Regions from separate parts of the Streptomyces sp. WMMC940 genome, predicted to be linked through region 2. Evidence: riboswitches for the same ligand, from Rfam matches in the RefSeq annotation. Region 2 holds a riboswitch; each other region holds the start of a gene.
What was found. Region 2 has a riboswitch for cobalamin ahead of O7595_RS26490 (cobalamin biosynthesis protein). Riboswitches for the same ligand answer to the same signal wherever they lie in the genome.

Region 1: linked by a shared signal. The riboswitch ahead of O7595_RS31280 (energy-coupling factor ABC transporter permease) and the one ahead of O7595_RS26490 (cobalamin biosynthesis protein) in region 2 are both predicted to bind cobalamin.
Region 3: linked by a shared signal. The riboswitch ahead of metE (5-methyltetrahydropteroyltriglutamate--homocysteine S-methyltransferase) and the one ahead of O7595_RS26490 (cobalamin biosynthesis protein) in region 2 are both predicted to bind cobalamin.

The regions. Positions count from the first base shown of each region.
Region 1 covers NZ_JAPZBC010000001.1:7,088,169-7,093,651, forward strand. The annotation lists gene O7595_RS31265 (energy-coupling factor ABC transporter ATP-binding protein) at 4-870, opposite strand; gene cbiQ (cobalt ECF transporter T component CbiQ) at 867-1,616, opposite strand; gene O7595_RS31275 (energy-coupling factor ABC transporter substrate-binding protein) at 1,623-1,997, opposite strand; gene O7595_RS31280 (energy-coupling factor ABC transporter permease) at 1,994-2,686, opposite strand; cobalamin riboswitch at 2,716-2,936, opposite strand; gene O7595_RS31285 (PTS-dependent dihydroxyacetone kinase phosphotransferase subunit DhaM) at 2,953-3,357, opposite strand; gene dhaL (dihydroxyacetone kinase subunit DhaL) at 3,354-3,950, opposite strand; gene dhaK (dihydroxyacetone kinase subunit DhaK) at 4,041-5,033, opposite strand; gene O7595_RS31300 (baeRF3 domain-containing protein) at 5,226-5,483, opposite strand, start outside.
Region 2 covers NZ_JAPZBC010000001.1:6,023,213-6,028,695, forward strand. The annotation lists gene O7595_RS26485 (IS110 family transposase) at 1-1,096, shown strand, start outside; gene O7595_RS26490 (cobalamin biosynthesis protein) at 1,114-2,097, opposite strand; cobalamin riboswitch at 2,129-2,280, opposite strand; gene O7595_RS26495 (hypothetical protein) at 2,417-2,638, opposite strand; gene O7595_RS26500 (inorganic phosphate transporter) at 2,651-3,907, opposite strand; gene O7595_RS26505 (class II aldolase/adducin family protein) at 4,305-5,006, shown strand; gene O7595_RS26510 (alpha/beta hydrolase) at 5,066-5,483, shown strand, end outside.
Region 3 covers NZ_JAPZBC010000001.1:7,378,359-7,383,841, forward strand. The annotation lists gene metE (5-methyltetrahydropteroyltriglutamate--homocysteine S-methyltransferase) at 1-2,191, opposite strand, end outside; cobalamin riboswitch at 2,358-2,579, opposite strand; gene O7595_RS32385 (3-hydroxybutyryl-CoA dehydrogenase) at 2,760-3,629, opposite strand; gene aceB (malate synthase A) at 3,626-5,224, opposite strand; gene aceA (isocitrate lyase) at 5,327-5,483, opposite strand, start outside.

The DNA of each region.
Region 1 (5,483 bases), 1.1 Mb from region 2:
GCGCTACGCCGGCACGGTCCAGCGGTCCAGTTCCTCCGGGGTCCGCGGGCCGGGACTGCCCGCCGCCAGCAGCCCGTGGGCGCGCAGCACCTCCTCCGCGGCCATCGCCCAGGGCAGACGCAGCCGGGCCGACTCCAGCAGCTCCCGGTCCGCCAGCAGCTCCTCGACCGGCCCCGTCCGCAGCCCGGCCGGCGACAGCACGGCGGCGTCGTCGGCCCAGCGCAGCGCCAGGTCCACGTCGTGTGTGGCCATCACCACGGTCGTACCGCCCTCCCGCAGCCGCTCCAGCACCGCCAGCAGCCGCTCCTGACCGTGCGGATCGAGTCCCGCCGTCGGCTCGTCCAGGACCAGCACCCGCGGCCGCATCGCCACCGCGCCCGCGATCGCGGCCCGCTTGCGCTGCCCGTACGACAGCAGATGCGTCGGGCGGTCCTCCAGCGCCGTGATGTCCAGGGCGTCGAGTGCCCCGGCGACCCGGGCCCGTACCTCCGGCTCCGGCAGCCCCAGGTTCATCGGCCCGAACGACACGTCCTGGCCCACCGAGGCGGCGAACAGCTGGTCGTCCGGATCCTGCACGACCAGCTGGACCGTCGTCCGCAGCCGGGTCAGCCCGCCGCGGTCGTACGCCACCGGCTCGCCGTGCAGCAGGAGCCGGCCCTCGTCGCAGCGCAGCCCGCCGCTGAGGAGCCGCATCAGGGTCGTCTTGCCGCTGCCGTTCCGGCCCAGCAGCGCCAGGGAACGTCCCCCCGGCACGGCGAAGTCGACACCGCGCAGCACCGGCGGGCCGTCCGGGTAGGAGAATCCCGCGCCGGCCAGTTCCACCACGGGCGCCCCGGCCCCGGGCGCGCTCGCGTCCACGGACGTGCTCACAGTACGGACCTTTCCAGTACGAGGGTGAGGGCGACGATCCCCGCCAGCAGTCCGGCGGTCGCCGCCAGGAAGCGGGCCGACACCGTCGCGGGCGGCACCAGGACCCGCAGCGTTCCGTCGTAGCCGCGCCCGGCGAGCCCGGTCTGCAACCGCTGGGCCCGGTCGAAGGCCCGCACGAAGGCGGTCGCGGCGAGCCCGGCGAGGGACCGCCAGGCGGCCGCCCGGGTCGTGTGCCCGAGCCGGGCCGCCTGTGCCTCACGGATCCGGTGCACCGCGTCGAGCAGCAGGAAGCCGATCCGGTACATCACGAGGGCCACGTCCACGACGGGCCCGGGCACCCCGGCCCGGACCAGCCGGGGCAGCACGTCCGACACCGGCGTGGTGAACGCGAACAGCAGCACCCCGAGCGAGGCGGCGGACGTCCGCAGCAGGAGCCGTACGGCGTGCGCGGGGCCGTCGGGCGCGAGCGCCAGGAAGCCGTCGGGGCCGCCCACCGAGAACAGCAGGGGAACGGCACCGGTGACGCAGAACCCGAGCGGAATGCGCCACGCCCGCCACAGCTGGCGCGGCGCCACCCCGGCGGGCCCGAGCAGTACGGACACGACCGCCGCGGCGACCAGGACGGCACCCGGCCACGGCGGCAGCGCGACGGCGCAGACCGTCAGCCCGAACCCGAGTGCCGCCTTCTCGCACGGATGACGGCGGCGCCAGCGACTGCTGTGCGCCGCCGCGTCGATCGGCAGCATCGGCGGCTAGGCGCCCGGGCCGGCGGTGTCGGCAACCCCCGCGGAACCGGCGGCCGGCGTCTCCGCCTCCCCGGCCGCCGCCCGCGCCCCACCCTGCCGGCGCCCCTTGCGCAGCCCGAAGTAGTAGGCCAGGACACCGGCACCCAGCGCCGCCTGGAGGGCGAACAGCGCCGACTCGACCTCCCCGGACGGAGGTTCGTAGAGCGGCGCGAACCACGGCTCGTAGTCCGGCGCGATCTCCGTGATCGCGGTCTCCGCCTCCCCGTCGGCACCCGCGAAGGGCTCCTCCTTGTGGTCGCCGAGGCCCAGGGCGAGCGGCAGCACCGCCAGCGCCGCCACGATCGCCAGCAGCAGCGTGTTGATCTTCGCGTTACGGCTCATCGGACCGCGGCCTCCTTCTTGGCGCCGCCCTGGAGGAGCACTCCGAGGCGGGTCAGCTCACCCTTGCTGGACTGCACGAGCAACCGCATCACCAGCACGGTGAGCAGGCCCTCGCTCACGGCCAGCGGGATCTGGGTGAACGCGAAGATGCCGCCGAACTTGGCCAGGGCGCCGGCCACGCCGCTGCCCGGGTCGGGGAATGCCAGCGCCAGCTGCACGCTGGTGACGCAGTACGTGGACAGGTCCGCGACGAACGCGCCGAAGAAGACGCCCACCATCAGCGGCGCCCCGGACCGGCGCAGCAGCGCGTACACCGCGAACCCGGCCCACGGCCCGACGATCGCCATCGAGAACACGTTCGCACCGAGCGTGGTCAGTCCGCCGTGGGCCAGCAGCAGCGCCTGGAAGAGCAGGGTGATCGTGCCGAGCACTGCCATGATCGGTGGCCGGAACAGGATCGCGCCCAGCCCCGTGCCGGTCGGGTGCGAGCAACTGCCGGTCACGGAAGGGATCTTGAGCGCCGAGAGGACGAAGGTGAAGGCGCCCGACGCGCCGAGCAGCAGGGTGGACTCGGGATTCGCCCTGACCTCACGGGTGAGCGCCCGTACGCCGTGGATCACGAAGGGGGCGGACGCGACGCCCCAGGCGGCCGCGTGCACAGGGGGCAGAAACCCCTCGGCTATATGCATGGTTGGGAGACCCTCTCCAGCACCTCGTGGATGGACAACGCGCCCCGGCCGGTCTCCTGGCTGACGGGTCCTGCCGCCCGGGCTCCGCCTTCCCGGACACCACGGTCTCCCGTGGCGGTCCAGTGGCTTCCTTGCGGAGAGAGCCGGACTTCCCGATCACAGTGGCGAGGGCCGCACCGGTACTCCACCGGTTTCCCGTTCACCAAGGCCCTGCGACATTAGTGCGTTGACCAGGTCCATCACAAGCCGCGCGCGGATGCGTACGGTCACACCTTGCGGTAGTCGTACGCCTCCGCGGCCGCCGCCTCCACCGCGTCCAGATCCGCGCCGGCGGCCGCGGTGACCACCGCGGCGACGGCGCCCTCCACGAACGGCGCGTCCACCAGCCTGGTCTCCTCCGGAAGTTCGTCGCCCTCGGCCAGCAGCGCCTTGACCGTCAGCACGGCGCTGCCGATGTCGACCAGCACGGCCACTCCGGCGCCCCGGTCCACCTCGTGCGCGGCACGCGCCGTCAGCTCCGAACTGGTGCCGAGGCCCCCGTCCGCCGTCCCGCCCGCCGCGGCGACCGGTACGGCGTCGCCGGAGCCGGCCAGCCTCCGGGCGAGGTCGGCGACCGACTCCGCGACCTGCGCGCTGTGCGAGACGAGGACGATCCCGACCGGGCCGGTCATCGCGCGGCCTCCTCGAGGGCCCCGACCAGCAGGGCGGAGGACGTCGCCCCCGGATCCTGGTGCCCGATGCTGCGCTCGCCCAGATAGCTCGCCCGCCCCTTGCGGGCCAGCATCGGCACGGTCGCCGCCGCGCCCTCGTCGGCGGCCTCCCGCGCCGCCGCGAAGGACTCGTCCAGCGCCGCGGCCGCGGGCTCCAGCGCGTCCAGCATCGTCTTGTCCCCGGCCTTCGCGCCGCCGAGCTGCGCCACCGCCGCGATCCCCGCGCGCAGCGCCTCGGCGAGCTGCGCCCGCGACACCTCGGGCTCGTCGCCGAGCGCCTTTCCGGCCCGCCGCAGCAGCGTGCCGTACAGCGGCCCCGACGCCCCACCGACCGTCGAGATCAACTGCCGCCCGGTCAGCATCAGCACGGCACCGGGGGTGTCCGGCGCGTCCTTCTCCAGCGCCGCCCGCACCGCCGTGAAACCCCGCTGCAGATTCGTTCCGTGGTCGGCGTCCCCGATCGCGGCGTCGAGCTCGGTGAGCCGGCCCGCCTCGCGGTCCACCGCCTCGGCCAGGGCGTTCATCCAGCGGAGGAAGAAATCCGCGTCGAGCACAGCGTCTCCTTCTCGTGGCGCACCGGTTTCCCCGCGCGCGTCGTCGCGGCCCGCGGACGCGAAGCCGCCGTCGGCCGGGCCGGGCATGACTCAGCGGCCCCAGCGCAGCGCGGGCGTCTCCACCGGGGCGTCCCACAGCCGCAGGATCTCCTCGTCCGCCTCGCACAGCGTCACCGAGCAGCCGGCCATGTCGAGCGAGGTGACGTAGTTGCCGACCAGGGTCCGGGCCACCGGCACGCCCCGCTCGGCGAGCACCCGGTGGACCTCCGCGTTGAACCCGTACAGCTCCAGCAGCGGTGTCGCGCCCATGCCGTTGACCAGCGCCAGCACCGGACTGGACGGCTGCAGGTCCTCCAGAACCGCGTTCACCGCGAAGTCCGCGATCTCCCGCGACGTCATCATCGGCCGCCTCTCCCGGCCGGGCTCGCCGTGGATGCCGATCCCCAACTCCAGTTCGCCGGACGGCAGGTCGAACGTCGGGGTGCCCTTGGCGGGGGTCGTGACGGCGCTGAGCGCGACACCGAAGCTGCGTGACCGCTCGCCGACCCGACGGGCGACGGCCTCGACCCGCTCCAGCGGCGCGCCCTCCTCCGCCGCGGCGCCCGCGATCTTCTCCACGAAGAGCGTCGCGCCCGTACCGCGCCGGCCCGCCGTGTAGAGGCTGTCCTGCACGGCCACGTCGTCGTTGACGAGCACCTTGGCCACTTGGACGCCCTCGTCCTCGGCGAGTTCCCGGGCCATGTCGAAGTTCAGCACGTCGCCGGTGTAGTTCTTGACCACGAAGAGCACACCCGCCCCGCTGTCCACCGCCGCCGCGGCCCGGGCCATCTGGTCCGGCACCGGGGACGTGAAGACCTCGCCGGGGCACGCCGCCGAGAGCATCCCGACCCCCACGAACCCGCCGTGCAGGGGCTCGTGCCCCGACCCGCCGCCGGACACCAGGCCCACCTTGCCCGCGACCGGGGCGTCCCCCCGCACCACGACCCTGTTCTCCACGTCGACGTTCAGCCCGGGGTGCGCCGCGGCCAGACCTCGCAGGCCGTCGGCGACGACCGTCTCGGGGACATTGATGAGCATCCTCATGGGAACCTCCTGGTGGACTGGCGACGATCACTCCGGACGGTGTCCTCTCAGGCCGGGCCGTGGCGGTACGGGCCGCACACCCTCTGCCAGTATCGGCGCAAACGGCCCGCACGGCACCGCGCTCCCGCCGATCCGTCGGCACCGTCGGCGGGGCGGCCGGAGGTTCCCTGCCGGCCGCCCGGCGGAGGCCGGTCAGTAGCGCAGTGCGCTCGCGATGCCGCCCATTCCCGCAAGCGTGCCGTCCGGGACGAACCGCACCTGCGCGCCCGTCTCCAGGGACTTCTCGACGATCTCGTCCACGACGTCGACCAGCGCGTCCAGGTCGCCGGTGTCGGCGGGCAGGAGGTGGGCGCCGGTGTCCCGCACCGTCTCGCGGTAGTTCTCCTCCACGGCTAGCAGCGCGACCCGGCCCGTCTCCACGTTCTGTCGGATCTCGTCGACGCCGGCGGC
Region 2 (5,483 bases):
GCTGCGCAAACACGGTGCTCCGGCAGACCTGCCCGTAGCGATCGAGACCACCCGCGGCCTGGCCGTCGACCGCCTCCTTGCCGCCGGACACCCCATCGTGCCGGTGCACCCCAACGCCTTCCACGCCATGCGGGCACGCTGGGGCGCCTCCAAGGCCAAGACCGACGCCGGCGACAGCATGAAACTCGCCGACTACCTGCGCACCGACGGGCACATGCTGCCCAGACTGGAACCCACCGAGCAGGCCACCCTCGACCTCCAGGCCCTCACCCGGCAGCGTGCCGACCACATCGAGGCCAAGGTCGCCGCCGTCAACCAGCTCGCCGCCCTGCTGGACGAGCACTGGCCCGGGGGCAAGGCCGTCTTCTACGAACTCGACAGCGACATCGCCATGGCCTTCCTGGAGCGCTACCCCACCCCGGCCTCCGCCGCCAGGCTCACCGCCGGACGTCTCGAAGCCTGGTGCAAGCGCCACGGATACTCCGGGAAGAAGCCCGGCAGCGTCCTGATCGAACGCCTGCGCTTGGCCCCGAAGGCCGCCTCCCGCCTCAGCGAACAGGTCGCCGGACAGCTCGTCCGAGTCCAGGTGCAGCTGGTGCAGGGCATACGCGCGACGATCCGTGTCTTGGACAAGTCCATCGCCGAAGCAGCCGCAACCCATCCCTACGCACCGCTTTTCGCCACCATGCCGCGCATCGGCAAGGTCAGCCTCGGGCAGATCATCGGCGAGATCGGCCCGATCCTGGAACGCGCCCAGACCTGCGAACAACTCGTCGCCGAAGCTGGCGTCGTCCCGGTCACCCGGGCCTCGGGCAAGGCCCGCACACTCTCCTTCCGCTTCGCGACCAACCGAAGAGCTCGACTCGCGCTGACGACCTTCGCCGACAACAGCCGCCACGGCAGCGACTGGGCCGCCAAGATCTACAACGACGCCAGGGCGCGCAAGAAGCGACACCCCCACGCGATCCGCATCCTGGCCCGAGCATGGCTCCGCGTGATGTGGGCCTGCTGGCGCGACGGCACCTGCTATGACCCCGTGATCCACCAATCCAACAGCAAGATCAACACGACCGCGGAGACGCGGATGGCGGCATAGAGGTTGACTCAGGAAACTCATGTGCGCCTCCGCCCCAGGGCCCCGGCCGCGAGGCGCCCGCCCGCGCACACCGCGAGCGCCAGCACCCCCACGCGCCGCGAGAGCCGTACCGCCCGTTCGATGTCCGCGACCTCGACGGCCCGGCCGCCGGCGCCGTTGAGCACGGGCCGGTGCTCGACCCGGCCGCCGTACGAGAGCGTCCCGCCGAGCCGTACGCCGAGGGCTCCGGCGAACGCGGCCTCCACGGGACCGGCGTTGGGGCTCGGGTGCTTCGCGGCGTCCCGGCGCCAGGCGCGGGCGGCGCCGCGCGGGTCGCCGCCCGCGGCGGTCGCCAGCGCCGCGGTGAGCCGGGCCCCGGGCCAGCCCGCGAGGTCGTCGAGCCGGGCGGAGGCCCAGCCGTACCGCCGGTAGCGCGGGGACTTGTGGCCGACCATCGCGTCCAGGGTGTTGACGGCGCGGAACCCGACGAGGCCCGGCACCCCGCCGACCGCGCCCCAGACGAGCGCGCCCACGACGGCGTCCGAGGTGTTCTCGGCGACGGACTCCACGACGGCGCGGGCGATGCCGGCGCCGTCCAGCGCCTGCGGGTCGCGCCCGCACAGACGCGGCAGCCGCTCCCTGGCGACCTCGATGTCCCCGGCCGCCAGCGCCCCGCCGATCGCCCGCGCCTCCAGGCCCAGCGAGGTGCCGCCGACGACGGCCCAGGTGGCGGCCGCGGTCAGGGCGACGGCGGCGCCGCGCGACCGGCGTGCGGAGGCGGCGGCCAGCGCGCCCGCGGCGATCGCGCCCCCGGCGCACACCGCGGTGTGCAGGGCGCCCCAGCCGCGGTGGTCGCGCCAGAGTCTCCGTTCGAGAGCGGCGGCGGCCCGGCCGAAGGCGGCGACCGGGTGCCCGCGGCGTGGATCGCCGAGGAGCAGGTCGCCGGCCAGCCCGGCCGCGGCGCCGTACGCGAACGTGATGTCCGGGCGCGGCGCGCCCGGCCCCCCCGGTTCGGCAGGCATGTTCGTCCTCACTCAGGGTCCGCGCCCTGGCTCGACGTGACCGGCGGGAGAGAGTTCCTGGCTCCGGGACGCTCCGTGAGGGGGAGCGCACCCGTGACAGTGGCGGGACCGCGCCGGATTCGCACCGGCTTCCTCTTCTGCCGCCGTAAATGGCCCCGGAAGTCCACCACGGTCCCCGAACGCCCGTCAACTCGCCCTTGACCTGCGACGGGACAGTGTGCCGAGGCCCACATGGGGCGGGTGCGGGCGCGCACACGACAGGGGCCGGGCCCACCCGGAGGTGCGCCCGGCCCCTGTGCGAGGAGGTGCCGTACGGCGGTCAGACCACGATCAGATAGATCCCGAAGGCCACCGCCGCCGCGCAGAGCGCGAAGCAGGTGTACGCACCCGTGCGGGCGAGGCCGGCGGAGCCTCCCTGCGCTGCCGCGGCCTCCTGCTTGGAGAGACCCGCGACGCCCAGGGTGAACAGGCCCACCAGGGCGACGGTCACGACGAGGCTCACGCCGAAGACGGAGCCCAGAGCTGCCCAGTCGATCTTCATGCTGTTCTTTCCTTACACCGTGGCGGCGGGTGCCGGAGCGGACTCGGAGGTCTGGGCCGGGATGGTGGCCTTCGGCGCCTCGGGCTCGGTCACCGAGTTCCCTACGACACCGGCCGGGGGCGGGGTGACGGCCGCGATGGCGGTGGTGACGACTCCCGCGGGCTCGATCTCGTCGTCCGTGACGTTGGTGTGGTCGACCGGCTTGCGGCGCGAGATCACCCAGATGGCCCCGGAGCCGGCGACGAGCAGCACGGCCACGGCGGCGATGCCCCAGGTGCCCTGCTTGGTCAGGAACTCCGCGGCCGCGGCGACCAGGCCGGCGGCGGGCAGGGTCAGACCCCAGGCGACGAACATCCGGGTCGCGGTGGACCAGCGGACCACACCGCCCCTGCGGCCGAGACCCGCGCCCATCACGGCACCCGAGCAGGACTGGGTGGTGGAGAGCGAGAAGCCGAGGTTCGAGGAGGCCAGGATGACCGTCGCGGCGCTGGTCTGGGCGGCGAAGCCCTGCTGCGGCTGGAGGTCGGTCAGGCCCTTGCCCATCGTGCGGATGATGCGCCAGCCGCCGAGGTAGGTACCGAGCGCGATCGCGACACCGGCGGAGACGATGACCCACATCGGGGGGTTCGAGCCGGGGGCGAGGACGCCTCCGGTGACCAGGGCCAGGGTGATGACGCCCATGGTCTTCTGCGCGTCGTTGGTGCCGTGGGCGAGGGACACCAGGCCGGCGGAGGCGATCTGGCCGGCGCGGTAGCCCTTGGAGGTGGCCTTGTTCTCGGTCGTGCCACCGATCCGGTACGTCAGCCTGGTGGCGACCAGGGCCGCGAGGCCGGCGACGAGAGGAGCCGCGACGGCGGGGATCAGGACCTTGGTGACGATCGTGCCGCCGTTGACGGCCGAGAAGCCGGCCGACATCACCGCGGCGCCGATGAGGCCGCCGAAGAGGGCGTGCGAGGAGCTGGACGGGAGGCCCAGCAGCCAGGTCAGCAGGTTCCAGAGGATCGCGCCGACGAGCGCGGCGAAGATCACTTCTGTGCGGATGCCCTCTTCGTTGATGATGCCGCCCGAGATCGTCTTGGCGACCTCGACGGAGAGGAACGCGCCGACCAGGTTCAGCACGGCGGACATCGCCACTGCTGCCTTCGGTCTCATCGCACCCGTCGAGATGGTCGTCGCCATGGCGTTGGCGGTGTCGTGGAAGCCGTTCGTGAAATCGAACACGAGTGCTGTCACGACGACAATCGCGAGCAGCAGGGTGATGTGCTCCATTTACCGGGTACCCAGGCAATCGTTCAGATGTCAGTGGCTCGGGCGAACGTAGGGTTGCCGGGTGAACGGAAGGTGAACTGGGGCGGGCTTCGGAGTGTCCGCAAGTGGGGTGAGGCTCCTCCGCTTGTGTCCGCGGCGGCGCCCCGGAAGTGCGCGGAGCCGGGTCGTACCGATCGGAATCAGCCAAATTTCGGGCCTCAGCCTCTCTCAGATGGTCGCACCATGGTCGCTGCGTGATCAGATTCCGTCGCCTGGATGAACACCAGAAGAGATTCCGGTCACTCCGGACTTTCCGACGCCGCGCCCGTCGCCGCGCCCGGCCATCGGGGTGCGGCGACGGGCGCCCGGCACCGGCCCGCCGTCGCCCCCACCGGTCCGGGCTGACACGATCGGCCCTATGACGGAACAGGGGCAGCCGGACGGACAGCCGGAGGGCGAGGAGCCGGAGGCGATAGCCCGGGCCTGGTCGGACCTCGTGGCCACCGCACGCAGAACCGTCACGGACGGCCTGGTCGTGGGAACCTCGGGGAACGTCTCCGTACGCGTCCCCGGCCGCGCCGGGGACATCGTGCTGGTCACCCCCAGCGGGGTGCACTACGACCGGCTCACCCCGGCGGACGCCGTCGGTGTCCGCCTCGACGGCCGACAGGTCCTCGGGGAGCTCACGCCCACCAGCGAGCTCCCGATGCATCTCGCGATCCACCGCACCACCGACGCGGTGGCCGTCGTCCACACGCACGCCGTACACGCCACCGCCGTCTCCACCCTCGTCGACGAGCTGCCGCTGATCCACTACATGGCGGCGGCCCTCGGGGGCCCCGTCCGCGTCGCCCCCTACGCCCTGTACGGCACCGGCGAGCTGGCGGCGTACATGCTCCGCGCCCTGGAGGGCCGCACCGGCTGCCTGCTCCGCAACCACGGAACGGTCACCTACGGATCCTCGCTGGACCAGGCCTTCGACCGCACCGCCCAGCTGGAGTGGATGTGCCGCCTCTGGCTCACCGCCGGCTCCGTCCCCGGTCACACCCCCACCCTGCTCTCCGAGCCGCAGCTCCGGGACGTCGCCGAGAAGCTCCGCGACTACGGCCAGTCCCGCTGACGTCACTCCCGCCGCCCGGTCCACTGGCACCCCGGCACGGACCTCACCACACTGGAACGGTGCGCCCGGCAACAGCGACGGCAGCGGCCGTCACCACCCTCATCGGTCTCGGCGCGGCCGCGTTCGCCGCGGGCCGCTACGCCAGCGACGCCGCGCTGAAGGCCCCCACGGGACGGCCCCTGCCCGGTGAAGGACGGCTCACCGTGCACGCCACCGGGCCGGGCCGGATCACCCTCACCCGCAGCCTCGTCTCCCTGCGCCCCGGCACGTACGGGCTCTGCGGGCACGACGTGCACGCCCTCGCGGGCCCCGTCCTGGACCAGGTGCCGCACGCGGCGGACACGGTCGTCCGCCGGCTGGAGCGGGTCGAGCGCGGCAGCCTCGACCCCGGCACCAAGGTGCGGCTCACCCCCCAGCTGCACGTCGGCGACCCGGACAGCGCGCTCGGCATCGACCACGAGGACGTGGACATCCCCG
Region 3 (5,483 bases), 1.4 Mb from region 2:
GGATGGCCCTCAGACCCGTGCGGAGCAGGTCGGCCGCCTCCTCGGCGCTGGGGACGCGCGGTGAGTGGATGTCGTACACGCCCGGGCCTGCCTCGCGCGGGTAGCCGTGGGCGGCCAGTTCGCGGGCGACCTGCATGTGCGAGCGGGCGGCCTCCAGGCTGATGACGTCGGCGTCGAGGTCGTTGATGGCCTGGACGATGTCGCCGAACTCGGCGTAGCACATGTGCGTGTGGATCTGGGTGTCCGGCCGGACACCGCTCGTGCTCAGCCGGAACGCCTCCGTCGCCCAGGCCAGGTAGGCCGGGTGGTCGGCGGCGCGCAGCGGCAGCGTCTCGCGCAGCGCGGGCTCGTCCACCTGGATGACGGACGTACCGGCCGCCTCCAGATCGTTCACCTCGTCGCGCAGGGCGAGGGCCACCTGGCGGGCGGTCTCGCCGAGGGGCTGGTCGTCGCGGACGAAGGACCACGCGAGCATGGTGACCGGGCCGGTGAGCATGCCCTTGACCGGGCGGGACGTGAGGGACTGGGCGTACCGCGTCCAGGGCACCGTCATCGGCTCGGGGCGGGAGATGTCGCCGGCCAGGATCGGCGGGCGGACGTAGCGGGTGCCGTAGGACTGCACCCAGCCCTGCTGCGTGGCGAGGTAGCCGGTGAGCTGCTCGGCGAAGTACTGGACCATGTCGTTGCGTTCGGGCTCGCCGTGCACCAGGACGTCGATCCCGGTCTTCTCCTGGAAGGAGATGACCTCCTGGATCTCGGCCTTGATGCGCTCCTCGTAGCCGGCGGCGTCGATCCGGCCGGCGCGCAGGTCGGCGCGGGCCGTGCGCAGCTCGCCGGTCTGCGGGAAGGAACCGATCGTGGTGGTCGGCAGCAGGGGCAACCCGAGATGGGCGCGCTGGGCGGCGGCCCGTTCGGCGTAGGGCTGGGAGCGGCGGCCGTCGGCCTCGGTGACCGCCGCGGCGCGGGACCGTACGTCCGGGTCGTGCGTGATCGGGGAGCCCGCTCGGGAGCTCAGGTCGGCGCGGTTGGCGGCGAGTTCCGCGGTGATCGTGTCGGTGCCCTGGGCGAGTCCCTTGGCGAGGGTGACGATCTCGGCCGTCTTCTGCTTCGCGAAGGCGAGCCAGCGCAGGATCTGCGGCTCGATGTCCCGCTCCGGGGCCGTGTCCAGCGGCACATGGAGCAACGAGCAGGAGGCGGCCACGTCGACCCGGTCGGCCAGTCCGAGCAGGGTGGCGAGGGTGGACAGCGACTTCTCCAGGTCGTCGACCCAGATGTTGCGGCCGTTGACCACACCCGCGACCAGGCGCTTTCCGGGAAGTCCGCCGACGGCGGCGAGGGCGTCCAGGTTGGCGGCGGCGGACTCGGTGAAGTCCAGGGCGAGTCCCTCGACCGGGGCCTTGGCGAGCACCGGCAGGGCGTCGCCGAGCCGGTCGAAGTACGAGGCGACGAGCAGCCTGGACCGGTCGGCGAGGGCGCCGATCTCGCGGTATGCGCGCTCGGCGGCGTTCAGCTCGGCCGGGGTGCGGTCCTGGACGAGGGCGGGCTCGTCGAGCTGCACCCATTCGGCCCCGGCCGCGCGCAGGTCGGCGAGGACCTCGGCGTACACGGGCAGCAGCCGGTCCAGAAGGGTGAGCGGCTCGAAGTCCGCGGGCACGCCGGGGGCGGGCTTGGCGAGCAGGAGGTACGTGACCGGGCCGACCAGGACGGGGCGTGCGGTCAGGCCGAGAGCCTGGGCTTCCGTCAGCTCGGCGACCTGCTTGGTCGAGTCGGCTGTGAAGACGGTGTCCGGACCCAGTTCCGGGACCAGGTAGTGGTAGTTCGTGTCGAACCACTTCGTCATCTCCAGCGGCGCCACGTCCTGCGTGCCGCGCGCCATGGCGAAGTATCCGCCCAGGGCGTCCGCCTCGACGGCGGCGCGGTGGCGCTCGGGGATCGCGCCGACCATGACGCTGGTGTCGAGGACGTGGTCGTAGTACGAGGAGTCGCCGGTGGGCACCTCGTGGATGCCGGCCTGGGCGAGCTGCTGCCAGTTGGAGCGGCGCAGTTCGGCGGCGGTGGCACGGAGGGCGTCGGCGGTGACTCGGCCCTTCCAGTAGCCCTCGATCGCCTTCTTCAGTTCCCGGTTCGGGCCCTGGCGGGGGTAGCCGTACACGGTGGCCCGTGCTGCCGCGGCTGCGGACTTCGGTGTCACGGAGATCTCCTTCGCGAGATGAATCCCTGAGATCCCGGAGGTGGGACGAGAGCGCGAAGGGGTGACGAACCGGACGGTACGAGCGTGCGCGGCAAGGCACGGTCGATCGCCTGGTATGTACGCCGACCCGCCCTCGAGGTCACCGGGATGTCCACGCACGGAGTGGTCCGCGCGCGGGCAACGGGCAGGTCTTCGGACTCGCGGGCACGTCCTCCTGACCGGAGGGCACCTACTGGCCGTCGCTTCCCAGGTCCGGTACGGAGGACCCAGTGCGTTTGACGGCGGTCGTTCCCGCTCACCGCTGCGGGGCAGTCCCGGATTCCCACCGGGTTCCCTCTTGCGACGTCCCGCCTGGAGGACGGGGCGAACCAGCTGCACGGGTCAGCCTAGTCGGTGACACGAGCCTGAGCGGCGCGGCGTCCACGATCCGGATGGTGAAGTGGACCGCGAGGCGGTGACGCCGCAGGGCGGGAGCGCCGCACTCGCGCTCCCGCCCTTTCCCTGTGACGCCACCCGGGCCTCCCAGCCCGGGCCCTCCCGGGCCCCTCAGCCCGGTGGACTTGGATCGTCAGGCACGGTCGTACGCGTGGAACCCGCGTCCGGTCTTCCGGCCCAACAGTCCTGCCTCGACCATCCGCTGGAGCAACGGCGGCGGGGCGTACAGCGGCTCCTTGAACTCGTCGTAGAGGGACTCGGCGATCGAGGCGACGGTGTCGAGGCCGATCAGGTCGGCGAGCTTGAGCGGACCCATGGGGTGGGCGCAGCCAAGTTCCATGCCGGCGTCGATGTCGGTGGCCGTGGCGAATCCGGACTCCGCCATGCGGATCGCGGACAGCAGGTAGGGGATGAGCAGCGCGTTGACGACGAAGCCGGCCCGGTCCTGGGAGCGGATCACGGTCTTGCCGAGGGTGCCGGTCGCGAAGTCCTCGACGGTGGCGGCCGCCACCGCCGACGTGTGCAGGGAGGTCACGACCTCCACGAGCGGCAGTACGGGTACCGGGTTGAAGAAGTGCAGTCCCACGACCCGGTCGGCCCGACCGGTCGCCATCCCGAGCCGCATGACGGGGAGGGAGGAGGTGTTGGTCGCCAGGACGGCTTCCGGGTCCTCGACGATCTTGTCGAGGTTGGCGAAGACCTCGGTCTTGGCGTCGGTGTTCTCGATGACGGCCTCGATCACGAGCTGCCGGTCGGCGAGGTCTTCCAGGCTGCCGGTGAACACCATGCGGGTGAGGGCGTCCCGCGCGGCGGACTCCTCCAGCTTTCCGCGCCGCACCGCACGGTCGAGCGACGCCGCCACCCGGTCCCTGGCTGTGCGCGCGGCGATCGCATCCGCCTCGCAGACCACGGTGTCGAGCCCGGCCCGCGCGCACACCTCGGCGATGCCGGCGCCCATCTGCCCTCCGCCGACCACACCGACGCGCGTGATGTCCCCGCTCATGCCCCGGCCTCCGTCCGCTCCACGAGGTGACGGGTGTAGGCGTCCGGTGTGAAGAACAGCGGCAACTCACCGGCCAGGGTGGCCCGTTCGAAGAGCGCCCGGATGTCCTCCAATGGCGCCCAGGGGTGCTCGGCTCCGAGCGCCGCGAGCTCGTCGTCGAGCAGCAGCAGCACCGTCTGCCGTTCGATGACGCGGTGCCGCAGCCACTGCCAGATCTGCACGCGGGCGATCTCGGCGGTGGCGGCGTCCTCCATCAGGCCGTACAGCGCCACGGCGCCCTGTCCGCGCAGCCAGGCGGCGAAGTAGCGCAGTGCCACGGCGATGTTGGTGCGGACCCCCTCCGGCGTGGGCGGGCCGCTGATGCGACGCACCGACAGCAGGTCGGCCGGGGTCACCTCGACGTCGTCGCGGGTGCGGTCGATCTGGTCGGGCCGCTTGCCGAGGACGCCGTCGAAGACCTCGCGGCAGACGGGGACCAGGGCCGGATGGGCGACCCAGGAGCCGTCGAAGCCGTCCTCGGCCTCGCGTTCCTTGTCGAGCCGGACCTTGGCGAGCGCGGCCTCGTTCGCGGCAGGGTCCTTGCCGGGCACATGGGCGGACATTCCGCCGATGGCGTGGGCACCGCGCTTGTGGCAGGTGCGCACGAGGAGTTCGGTGTAGGCGCGCATGAACGGGGCGGTCATCGTGACCTTCGCCCGGTCGGGGAGGAGGAAGTCGGTCCGGTGCCCGAAGGTCTTGATCAAGCTGAAGAGGTAGTCCCAGCGGCCCGCGTTGAGGCCGGCGCTGTGCTCGCGCAGCTCGTGGAGGATCTCCTCCATCTCGAACGCGGCGGTGATCGTCTCGATCAGGACCGTGGCCCGGATCGTGCCCCGCGGGATGCCGAGCAGATCCTGGGAGAGGAGGAAGACGTCGTTCCAGAGCCGGGCCTCGTACCGGTTCTCCAGTTTCGGCAGGTAGAAGTACGGGCCGTACCCGGCGTCGATCTGCCGCTGGGCGCAGTGGAAGAAGTACAGGCCGAAGTCCACCAATGCGGCGGGCACGGGGCGGCCGTCGTACTCCAGGTGCTCCTCGTCCAGATGCCAGCCGCGGGGGCGGACCATGATGGTGGCGAGCTCGTCCGGGTCCGCGAGCCGGTACTCCTTGCCCTCCGGCGTGGTGAAGTCGATCCGGCGCTCGATGGCGTCGAGGAGGGTGAGCTGCCCGCCGATGACGTTCCCCCAGGTGGGGGAGGTGGCGTCCTCGAAGTCCGCCATCCACACCGTGGCGCCGGAGTTGAGCGCGTTGACGGCCATCCGGCGGTCCGGCGGCCCGGTGATCTCCACACGGCGGTCGGCGAGACCGGGGGCGGGAGGCGCGACGCGCCACGACGGGTCCGCGCGCACGGTGCGGGAGACCATGGGGAAAACGAGGGGGGCTCCCGATGCCAGTCGCAGTGCCTGCCGGCGGCGCTCCTTCATGAGGTCCAGGCGGCGCTTTCCGAAGGCTTCGGCCAGATGACCGACGAAGTCGAGGGCGGCGGGGGTGAGGATCTCGTCGTGCCGGTGGCCGGGCGTGGCGAGGACACGGACCTGCTGGGTGAGTGCGGTGGTGGACATCGGGATCTCCTGAGGGGTGGGAGCGGAGGGCGGACGGGGACGGTCGTCCGCCTCTCCGCTCGGCCATGGGGAGCCTCGCGGCGAGGCTTCCGGCCGGGTGGCCTAGTGGAACTGCTCTTCCTCCGTGGAGCCGGCCAGGGCGGTGGTGGAGGAGGCGGGGTTGACGGCCGTGGAGACCAGGTCGAAGTAGCCGGTGCCGACCTCGCGCTGGTGCCTGACCGCGGTGAAGCCGTGCTCCTGGGCCGCGAACTCCTTCTCC